3 linked regions of the Hoeflea sp. 108 genome follow. The protein of the gene in region 2 interacts with the protein of the main gene of each other region in a pairwise test. Links are inferred from orthologs where the notes say so. Each region holds a gene or a part of one and is shown on either strand. Other genes may lie near its edges.

The links.
Region 1: the proteins of ptsN (region 2) and B015_RS0102715 interact in binary tests that used the Escherichia coli proteins (3 or more experiments, as listed by UniProt). The link is inferred for Hoeflea sp. 108 from one-to-one orthologs.
Region 3: the proteins of ptsN (region 2) and trkA interact in binary tests that used the Escherichia coli proteins (3 or more experiments, as listed by UniProt). The link is inferred for Hoeflea sp. 108 from one-to-one orthologs.

Annotation. Positions count from the first base shown.
Region 1 is NZ_KB890024.1:560,883-564,312, reverse strand. Bases 131-3,407 are described here. They hold B015_RS0102715 (sensor histidine kinase KdpD), read right to left. Parts: upstream 3,040-3,407; coding sequence 331-3,039; downstream 131-330. Other genes in these bases: kdpC (potassium-transporting ATPase subunit KdpC), read right to left, coding at 3,103-3,407; B015_RS0102720 (response regulator transcription factor), read right to left, coding at 131-334. In the rest of the region: more of B015_RS0102720, read right to left, coding at 1-130; more of kdpC, read right to left, coding at 3,408-3,430. UniProt on the Escherichia coli protein: Member of the two-component regulatory system KdpD/KdpE involved in the regulation of the kdp operon. KdpD may function as a membrane-associated protein kinase that phosphorylates KdpE in response to environmental signals.
Region 2 is NZ_KB890024.1:357,631-360,744, reverse strand. Bases 63-3,023 are described here. They hold ptsN (PTS IIA-like nitrogen regulatory protein PtsN), read right to left. Parts: upstream 1,795-3,023; coding sequence 1,330-1,794; downstream 63-1,329. Other genes in these bases: rpoN (RNA polymerase factor sigma-54), read right to left, coding at 2,724-3,023; raiA (ribosome-associated translation inhibitor RaiA), read right to left, coding at 1,862-2,446; B015_RS0101780 (DUF1150 family protein), read left to right, coding at 958-1,215; B015_RS0101785 (Hsp20 family protein), read left to right, coding at 471-896; B015_RS0101790 (nucleoside hydrolase), read right to left, coding at 63-342. Also shown: more of B015_RS0101790, read right to left, coding at 1-62; more of rpoN, read right to left, coding at 3,024-3,114. UniProt on the Escherichia coli protein: Seems to have a role in regulating nitrogen assimilation.
Region 3 is NZ_KB890024.1:2,563,029-2,566,027, reverse strand. What follows is about bases 22-2,867. They hold trkA (Trk system potassium transporter TrkA), read left to right. Parts: upstream 22-679; coding sequence 680-2,056; downstream 2,057-2,867. Other genes in these bases: B015_RS0112600 (D-amino-acid transaminase), read left to right, coding at 2,152-2,867; B015_RS0112610 (sigma-54 dependent transcriptional regulator), read left to right, coding at 22-644. Also shown: more of B015_RS0112610, read left to right, coding at 1-21; more of B015_RS0112600, read left to right, coding at 2,868-2,999. UniProt on the Escherichia coli protein: Part of the constitutive potassium transport systems TrkG and TrkH. May regulate the transport activity of TrkG and TrkH systems. Binds to NAD(+) and NADH.

The sequences.
Region 1 (3,430 bases), 200 kb from region 2 along the record:
CGTTCATGCCGAAGGGTTTTGTGACGTAGTCGTCGGCACCGAGCTCCAGCGCCTTGACGATGCCGGCCTCGTCGGTGCGGCTCGACAGGATGATGACGGGCACCGAAAGCCCTTCCGCCCGCCATGCAGCAAGCAGATCATGGCCGGCCATGTCGGGCAAACCAAGGTCGAGCAGGATGAGATCGGGCTTCTCGGCCTTGGCGATGACCAGCGCCGGCTTGGCCGCCGGCGCCTCGATGATTGTGTAGTCCTGCGTGCCGAGCCCGACGCGCAGCAGCTTGCGGATGGGGGGCTCGTCATCGACGACGAGGATCTTCACTCCGGCGTTGCTCATGCCAATCCTTCGAGCCTCGATGCCTCCGGCGGCACCGGCATGGTGATGGTGAACACCGCGCCCGGCCGGTCCGTCCTGTTGGAGGCGACGATGGTGCCGCCCATGACCTCGACGAAACCACGGCAGATCGACAAGCCGAGACCGGTGCCTGCACGGACATGGTCGCCCTTGCGGACTCTGTAGAACGTATCGAAGACCCGCTCCAGATCAGCCTGAGGAATACCGGGGCCCTCGTCCATGACCTGGAGGGCAACCGAGCCATGGTCGGCCCAACCGCGAATGCGGATCAGCGAACCCTCGGGCGCATATTTGGCGGCGTTGTCGAGCAGGTTGAACAGCACCTGCTCGAACAACACAGGGTCGACCTTGAGCATCGGCAGGTCGGTTGGCATGTCGACCTCGGTCTTGTGCTCTGCCGTAATCTTGGCGGCGCGGCGCAGCGCCGAGCCGACGATGTCGCCGGCATAATGAAGCGCGTAGTTGGGCTCCATCGCACCCGACTCGAGCTTGGTCATGTCGAGCAGGTTGGCGATGAAGCGGTTGAGCCGCTCGGACTCGTCGACGACGGTCGTTACCAGCTCCTCCCTGCCCTCCTCCGGCAGCGCGCCGCCGAATTCACGCAACGTGCCCGCCGCCCCCATGATGCCGGCGAGCGGCGTCTTGAGATCATGCGAGATCGAAGTGAGCAGCGCCGAACGCAGCCGGTCGGCCTCGACGGCGAGCTTGGCACGGTCGACATCGGCGACGAGTTGGATGCGCTCGATTGCAACGGCGGCCTGATCGGCCAGCGCGTCGAACAGGCGCTGCTGCTCGGGCGTCAGGATCGGACCCTGGCGGTCATTGTCGAGGCCGACGACGCCGACGGCCATGCGGCCGGTGCGCAGTGGCAGATAGAGCCGCTTGGCGCCTGGCAACGTGTCGGCGCCGCGGCCGGCGGCGCGGTTGTGCTCCCAGGCCCATTTGGCGGCGGCAATGTCGGCATCGACAAGCGTATCATCAGGTGGATAGCCGGCCTTGACGGCGATGGTGCCATCTTCCGGCAGGAGCAGCACGACGCGGACTTTCAGCATCGAGGCGATCTGGAAGGCGGTGGCCCACAACACGTCGTCGAGCGTGCCGGTGCCGGCGAGCTTCTTGGCGAAGAGATAGAGGTCCTCGGTCATGCGCGCCCGCTCGCGCGCGGCGGCGGCCTGGCGCTGGACGCGGCCGGTGAGGTTGGAAGCAATCACCGCGACGATGAGGAAAAAGAGCAGCGCCACCACGCTTTCGGGATCGGCGATGGTGAGCGTGTAGAGCGGCGGCAAGAAGAAGAAGTTGTAAGCCAGGGCGCTGAGCACCGAGGCATAGAGTGCCGGCCACAGCCCGAGCGTGACCGCCGAGGTCAGCACCGCCATGAGGAAGACGAGCGCGATGGAGCGCACATCGAGGAACTTGTCGAGCGCAAAGCCAACGGCCAGCGCACCGGTCAGATGAAGAGTGGCAAGGACATAGGGCCAAGGGTCGAGGCGGCGTCCCTGGGCTGCGGTCTTGATGTTGCGGGCGGCAAGGGCGGCATCCTGCTCGGCGCCCGAGGTGACGTGGACCGAGATGTTGCCGGCCTGGCGGATCAAGTCATGAGTGACCGAGCCCTCGAACAGCTCGCGCCAGCGTGATTTCGAGGGCCTGCCGACGACGATGTGGGTGAAGTTGTGGGTGCTGGCATGACGGACGATGTCTTCGGCGACCGACTGGCCGGGAATGGTGACGGCCTCGCCGCCGAGCTGTTCAGCAAGCCGCATAGTGGCAGCCAGCCTGTCCTTGTCGGCGTCGCCGAGATTGGCCGAGCGCGAGGTCTCGACATGGAGGGCCGCCCATGGGCAACGCAACCGGTCGGCCTGGCGGCGGGCGAAGCGCACCAGCGAAGCACTTCGGGGATGCTCATCGACAGCGACCAGCAGACGGTCGCCAGCGGCCCACGGCCCCTCGATGGCATGGGCCTGCATGTGGGTGAGCAGCTGCTCGTCGACGCGCTGGGCAGTACGCCGCAAGGCCAGTTCGCGCAGCGCCGTCAGGTTGCCGGGCGAGAAATAGTTCTCGATGGCGCGTCGCGCCGTGGTCGGGACATAGACCTTGCCCTCGTGCAGGCGCTTGATCAGGTCGTCGGGCGTCAGGTCGATGATCTCGACGTCGTCGGCACGGTCGATGATGAGGTCGGGCACGGTCTCGCGCACGGTGACGCGCGTGATCTGGGCGACGATGTCGTTGAGGCTCTCGACATGCTGGATGTTGAGAGTGGTGTAGACGTCGATGCCCTGCCCCAACAGCTCCTGGACATCGAGGTAACGCTTAGGGTGGCGGCTGCCCGGCGCATTGGTGTGGGCGAGCTCATCGACCAGCACCAGCTTCGGCCGACGCGCGATGATAGCGTCGAGGTCCATTTCCTCGAGCGCGCGGCCCTTGTAGTCGACCGCCTTGCGTGGGACGATCTCGAAGCCCTCGACCAGCGCCTGGGTTTCGCGCCGACCGTGGGTCTCGACCACGCCGATGACGACATCGGTGCCATCGGCAAGCCGGGCGCGGCCCGACATCAGCATCTCATAGGTCTTGCCGACGCCCGGTGCTGCACCGAGGAAGATCTTGAGACGACCACGGCCTTCTCGCTGGGCTGTTTCGAGCAGCGCATCCGGCGAAGGCCTGGCCTCCTTGTCTCTGCTATCGTCTGGCATCTATGCCTGCATCAGTGGGTGCGCCGGAGTTCGCAGCATTGTTAGAACCCCAGCGCTTACTTGTCAGCGTGCAATCGCGGCGTCGAGCGCAAGGTTGAGCTTGAGCACATTGACCACAGGTTCGCCCATGAAGCCGAGCTCGCGGCCCTCTACATGCTGGTCGACGAGGTTGCGGACGAAGGCCGGATCGGCGTTGCGCGCCTTGGCCACGCGGGCGACCTGGAAATAGGCCGCCTCGGGCGAGATGTGCGGGTCGAGGCCGCTGCCCGAGGTGGTGACCATCTCGATCGGCACGGGCGTGCCGGGATCGGTCTGCTTCAGCTTTTCAGCATCGGCTTTGATACGGTCGATGAGCTTGGCGCTGGTCGGGCCGAGGTTCGAGCCCGACGAA
Region 2 (3,114 bases):
CAGCGTCTCGACCAGATAGTCGACGGCGTGCTGCTCCTGCAGCTTCATCTGGGGCTCGGGCAGCTCGGGGCCATTGAGGCCGGTCTTGCCGTGCACTTCCTCGGCGGTGACCAGTTCGCGCATCAGCGGGCGGATGGCGCCGGAAAAAACCTTGATGTCGGGACGGCCGGCCAGTTCGCAGATCTTGCGGGCATTGGTCTCGGTCAGCTTCAGCGGAACATTGCCGGCAACAGCGGTGATTCCCAGGATTTCGAGCTCGGGGCTTCCGAGCGCCAGCAATATGGCGACGGCATCGTCCTGACCGGGGTCGGTGTCGATGATGATCTTGCGCGGTTCGGGCATTTTCTTTCCTTATTGGGCAGGTTCTGTAGTCTTGAAGTTGCCGAAGCGGCGGACCATATCAGCAACAGGCGGAGAAATGCCATCCGGGTTTTTCCGCTTTATGTCGCTCCAAGAGGACACGTTGTAACATGAGCCGCATGACGCCCTTTTCGAGCCCGCTTCTTCTGGGTTTCGATACGATGGAAAAGACGCTGGAGCGCCTTGCCAAGACGGGCGACAGCTATCCCCCCTACAACATCGAACGCATCAGAAGCGCGGATGAGCGGGGCGAAAGGCTGCGGATCACTCTGGCGGTGGCCGGCTTTGCCGAAAACGATCTCGATGTCACCGTCGAAGAGAACCAGCTCATTGTTCGTGGTCGACAGAGCGACGACAAGGAGCGCGAATTCCTGCATCGCGGCATCGCCTCACGGCAGTTCCAACGCTGCTTCGTGCTGGCAGACGGGATGCGGGTGATCGCGGCCGAACTGAAGAACGGACTGCTCTCGGTCGATCTCGACCGGCCGGAAGCAGAAAGGCTGGTACGGAAAATAAACATATCGGTAGCAGAATAGCTGTTGCCGAAGCTCTCATGCGGGATGGCCGCGTCGGCATCCTCGCTAGAAGGAGGCTGAAATGCCAAATACTGTCCAGAGACTCATCATGACCACGGGCGAACTCGCCCATCTCGGCGAAGGCTCCGTCGCCTATCTCAGAAAGGTCAACAGCGACGATCTGCGCGGCCGTTTCCCCGGCCTGACGGAGATCGATCCCGGCCTTGAGCTGTGGGCGCTGTTTGCCGCGACCGGTGAACCGATCCTGTTGTCTGATGCCCGTGACCGCGCGCTTGCGGGCGCGATGGAAAACGATCTGACCACCGTCGCCATCCACTAGTGCGCCGCGCGTCCGGAAGGACGCCTGACGCCTGGCCTGGCTTAGACGGCAGCCTGAACGGAAAAGGGCCGCGAATCGCGGCCCCTCCAGGCTTTTTTCCAAGATTGGGCGAAATCAGGCCGCGTGCGAGGCCGGCGTTTCGGACAGCAGCGCATGGATTGCAGCTGCATCGCGCGTGCCCCTGATCTTGGCCACGGTATCGGCATCGCGCAGAACGCGGGCGATGCGCGACAGCGCCTTCAGGTGATCGGCGCCCGCCCCTTCGGGCGCCAGAAGCAGAAAGACGAGATCGACCGGCTGGTCGTCGAGCGCTTCGAAATCGACAGGCGTTTCCAACCGCGCGAAGACACCGGTAATCCGCTTTACCCCTGCGAGCTTTCCATGCGGGATGGCAATTCCGTTGCCGACACCAGTCGAGCCGAGGCGCTCGCGCTGTAGGATGGTGTCGAACACCTCCCGCTCGGGGATGCCGGAAATCGTAGCGGCCCTTTCGGCGAGAAGCTGAAGCAGTTGCTTCTTGGAGTTCGCCTTCAAGGCCGGCATGATTGCCGGTACCTCGATCAGATCACTCAGATCCATTCTGAAATATCCCTTGCTGTGCATACCGCCGCATGGCCCCAAACGCCCCGCATACGGTCGGTATCGACTATCCCTGGCCGACCTTAGCGGTCGAGGGATCTATCCAGCCGATGTTTCCATCCGGCCGGCGGTAGACGATGTTGAGATGTTCGTTGCCAGCATTGAGGAACACCACGACCGGGGTGTCCTTGGTGTCGAGTTCGATGACAGCCGAGGCCACCGACATGGTTTTCAGAACCACCGTCGATTCTGCGACGATTGCGGGTGCGAAGTCCTCAGGGATTTCGTCCTCGTCGTCGCCGAGCGGCGCGACCACCGAATAGGCAACGTCCGTCAAGGCACCGTTGCCGCTCCCCGAGCTATGCGACCTGAGCCTGCGCTTGTAGCGCCGCAGGCGGGTTTCGAGCTTGTCGGCCGCCACATCGAATGCGGCGGTCGGTTCCTGGGCCTCTCCGGTCGCCTGCAGCGACATGCCCGAATCCAACCGCACCATGCAGTCAGCGGTGTAGCGAGACCCGGCCTTCACCACATTGACGTGTCCGGAGAATCCACGATCGAAATATTTATCGATCGCTTCGCCGATACGACCTTCGATGCGCGTACGAAACGCATCGCCGATATCCATATGTTTTCCCGAAATACGCAAGCTCATCTGAAAACTGACCTTTTCTGTTCAGACTTCAAACTCGTCCGAGTTTATACCCGTGGCCGGTGCAAACAAGCGCTGGCTCGCTTGGCACACCGAAATTAAGTCCGAACTTCCCGATCGATGATGGGTTGCCCCACAGCGCTCCGGCTCGCATCGCAAGCCAGTTCGCACGGCATCGACCCTTGGCGGGTTCAGCCCCCCTTCATGCGGGCGGGCTTCTAGACACTTCATTAGGGATTGTCAATCAACGCACGGAATCCGCGAACCTGCGCCACCAGACTCAACCGGCAAGGCCGGCCAAAGCACGCTTTTCGCGCCGCCGCTGCACCGAGGACGCAATGTTCATGGCCTCGCGGTATTTGGCGATGGTGCGGCGGGCGATGTCGACGCCGTCCTTCTTCAGAATGTCCACGATGGCATCGTCAGACAGCACCTCGGAGGGCTTTTCCTCCTCGATCATCTGGCGGATGCGGTCACGTACGGCTTCCGAGGAATGGGCATCGCCGCCCTCGGCCGAAGCAATTGCCGCAGTGAAGAAGTAACGCAGTTCGAAAACGCCACGCGGCGTCAGCATATACTTATTGGCGGTGACGCGGCTTACAGTCGATTCATGCATGCTGATGGCATCGGCCACCGTGCGCAGGTTGAGCGGCCGGAGATGGCGTACGCCG
Region 3 (2,999 bases), 2.2 Mb from region 2 along the record:
CCGACATGCCGCGCGAGACGCAGAACAAGATTCTGCGTGTGCTCGTCGACCAGCAGTTCGAGCGTGTCGGCGGCACCAAGCGGGTCAAGGTCGATGTCCGCATCATCTCGTCGACGGCGCAGAACCTGGAAGGGATGATCGCCGAGGGGCGTTTCCGCGAGGATCTATACCATCGCCTGGCCGTCGTTCCCGTCATGGTGCCGGGGCTTGCCGAACGTCGCGAAGACATTCCCTATCTCGTCGACAATTTCATGAAGCAGATGGCCAAGCAGGCCGGCATCAAGCCGCGCCGCATCGGCGACGATGCGCTTGCCGTCCTGCAGGCGCACAACTGGCCTGGCAACGTTCGCCAGTTGCGCAACAATGTCGAGCGCCTGCTGATCCTTGCCCGTGGTGACAATCCCGAAGCGCCGATCACTGCCGACCTGTTGCCGTCCGAGATCGGCGACGTGATGCCACGCGCGCCGAACCAGTCGGACCAGCACATCATGGCGTTGCCGTTGCGCGAGGCCCGCGAGATGTTCGAGAAGGAGTATCTCATCGCGCAGATCAACCGCTTCGGCGGCAACATCTCCAAGACCGCCGAGTTCATCGGCATGGAGCGTTCGGCACTGCACCGCAAGCTCAAGTCGCTGGGCGTGTAAGGGCTGGTCGGCTGCCGACGGGGTAGGGGTTCCATATGCGCGTGATCATCTGCGGCGCCGGCCAGGTCGGCTACGGTATTGCCGAGCGCCTCGCGGCTGAAAAAAACGACGTCTCGATCATCGACACGGCTCCCGAGCTGATCCAGTCGGTGCGGGATTCGCTCGATGTGCGCGGTTTTGTCGGCCACGGCTCGCATCCCGAGGTGCTGGAGGCGGCCGGCGCCCAGAACGCTGACATGATCATCGCCGTGACCCTGTTCGACGAGGTCAATATCGTCGCCTGCGAGGTCGCGCACGCACTCTTTAACGTGCCGATGAAGATCGCCCGCATCCGCGCCCAGTCATATCTGCAGCCACACTATCAGGACCTGTTCTCGCGCGAGCACTTGCCGATCGATGTCATCATCTCCCCCGAACTCGAAGTCGGCGAAATGGTGCTCCGGCGCATCACGCTGCCGGGCGCGACCGATGTCGTGCGCTTTGGCGAAAACCGCATCATCATGGTGGCGATCGAGTGTCTCGAGGATTGCCCCGTCATCAACACGCCGCTGGCGCAACTCACCGAGCTGTTCCCGGACCTGCCGTCGACGGTGGTCGGCGTCAGCCGCAACGGGCGGCTGTTCATCCCGCATTCCGGCGACCAGCTTGTGGCCGGCGATCTCGCTTATGTAGTAACCACCAAGGACCAGGTGCGCCGCACGCTCGGCCTGTTCGGCCATGACGAGCAGGAGGCGACGCGCATCGTCGTCGCTGGCGGCGGCAATATTGGCCTGTTCGTCGCTCGCACGCTCGAACAGCGCCAGAGCCGCACCAAGATCAAGATTATCGAGTCGAGCAAGGAGAGGGCGGTCAAGGCCGCCGACCAGTTGCGCCGCACTGTCGTGCTCAATGGTAGCGCGCTCGACCAGAAGCTCCTGATGGAGGCCGACATCCAGGACGCCGACCTGATGGTGGCGCTGACCAACAACGACCAGGTCAACATCCTGTCGTCGGTCATGGCCAAGCGGCTTGGGTGCAAGGCCAATCTGGCGCTGATCAACAGCCCGACCTATCACGACCTGACCAAGCCGCTGGGCATCGACGCCCACGTCAATCCGAGTGCCGTGACCATTTCGCGCGTGCTTCAGCACGTCCGGCGCGGCCGCATCCGTCAGGTCCATTCGCTCCAGCGGGGGGCTGCCGAGATCATCGAGGCCGAGGCGCTGGAGACGTCGCCGCTGGTCGGTGCGCATCTGCGCGATCTCGAACTGCCCGACGGTATGCGCATCGGCGCGATCTACCGCGACGGCCAGGTGATCAAGCCGGGCGGTAACGTGAAGATCAAGCCTAAGGATAGGGTGGTCATCTTCGCGCTCGCCCATGCGGTCAAGCAGGTGGAGCAGATGTTCCGCGTCAGCCTCGAATTCTTCTGACGCTGCATTCTTCTGAGTTGGACCATCCGATCTGGCGTTGCCGGGCTATGCAAATCGGGTAGAACTCACGACAAATTTCGAGGGATCAAACAGCCATGCCGCGCATTGCCTATGTCAACGGACGCTATCTCCCGCATTCCCACGCCGGCGTGCATATCGAGGACCGCGGCTACCAGTTTGCCGACGGCGTCTACGAGGTCTGCGAGGTGGCGCGTGGCTTCATCGTCGACAGCGTCGGCCACCTCAACCGCCTCGACCGTTCGCTGTCGGAACTCAGGATCGGCTGGCCGGTGAACCGCGCCGTGCTGGTGCACATCATGCGCGAGGTCATCCGCCGCAACCGCGTCGTCAACGGCCTTGTCTATCTGCAGGTGACGCGCGGCGTCGCCCCCCGCGACCATTTCTTCCCGGCCGAAGGTACGCCTTCGGCCCTGGTCGTGACGGCCAAGCGCACCGACCCGGTTGCGTCCGCCAAAAAGGCGGCTGCCGGCCTCAAGGTCATTACCGTGCCGGAGAATCGCTGGGATCGCGTCGACATCAAGTCGGTCGGCCTGCTGCCCAATGTGCTGGCGCGCCAGCAGGCCAAGGAGGCAGGTGCACAGGAGGCGTGGTTCGTCGATCCTGACGGCACCGTCAAGGAAGGGGCCGCCACCAACGCCTGGATCGTCACCAAGGACGGCGTGCTGGTCACGCGTCCGGCCGACCATGGCATCCTGCGCGGCATCACCCGCACCACGCTGATGGATGTGGCCAGGAAACTCGGCCTGAAGGTCGAGGAGCGTGGCTTCACCGTCGAGGAAGCCAAGGGCGCGCGTGAGGCTTTCATCACCGCAGCCACCACCGTGATCATGCCGATCGTCGCGATTGACGACCAGCCCGTCGCAAACGGTCATCCGGGCTCGGTGGCACTTTCACTGCGCGAGGCATTTTTTGACGTTGCGGA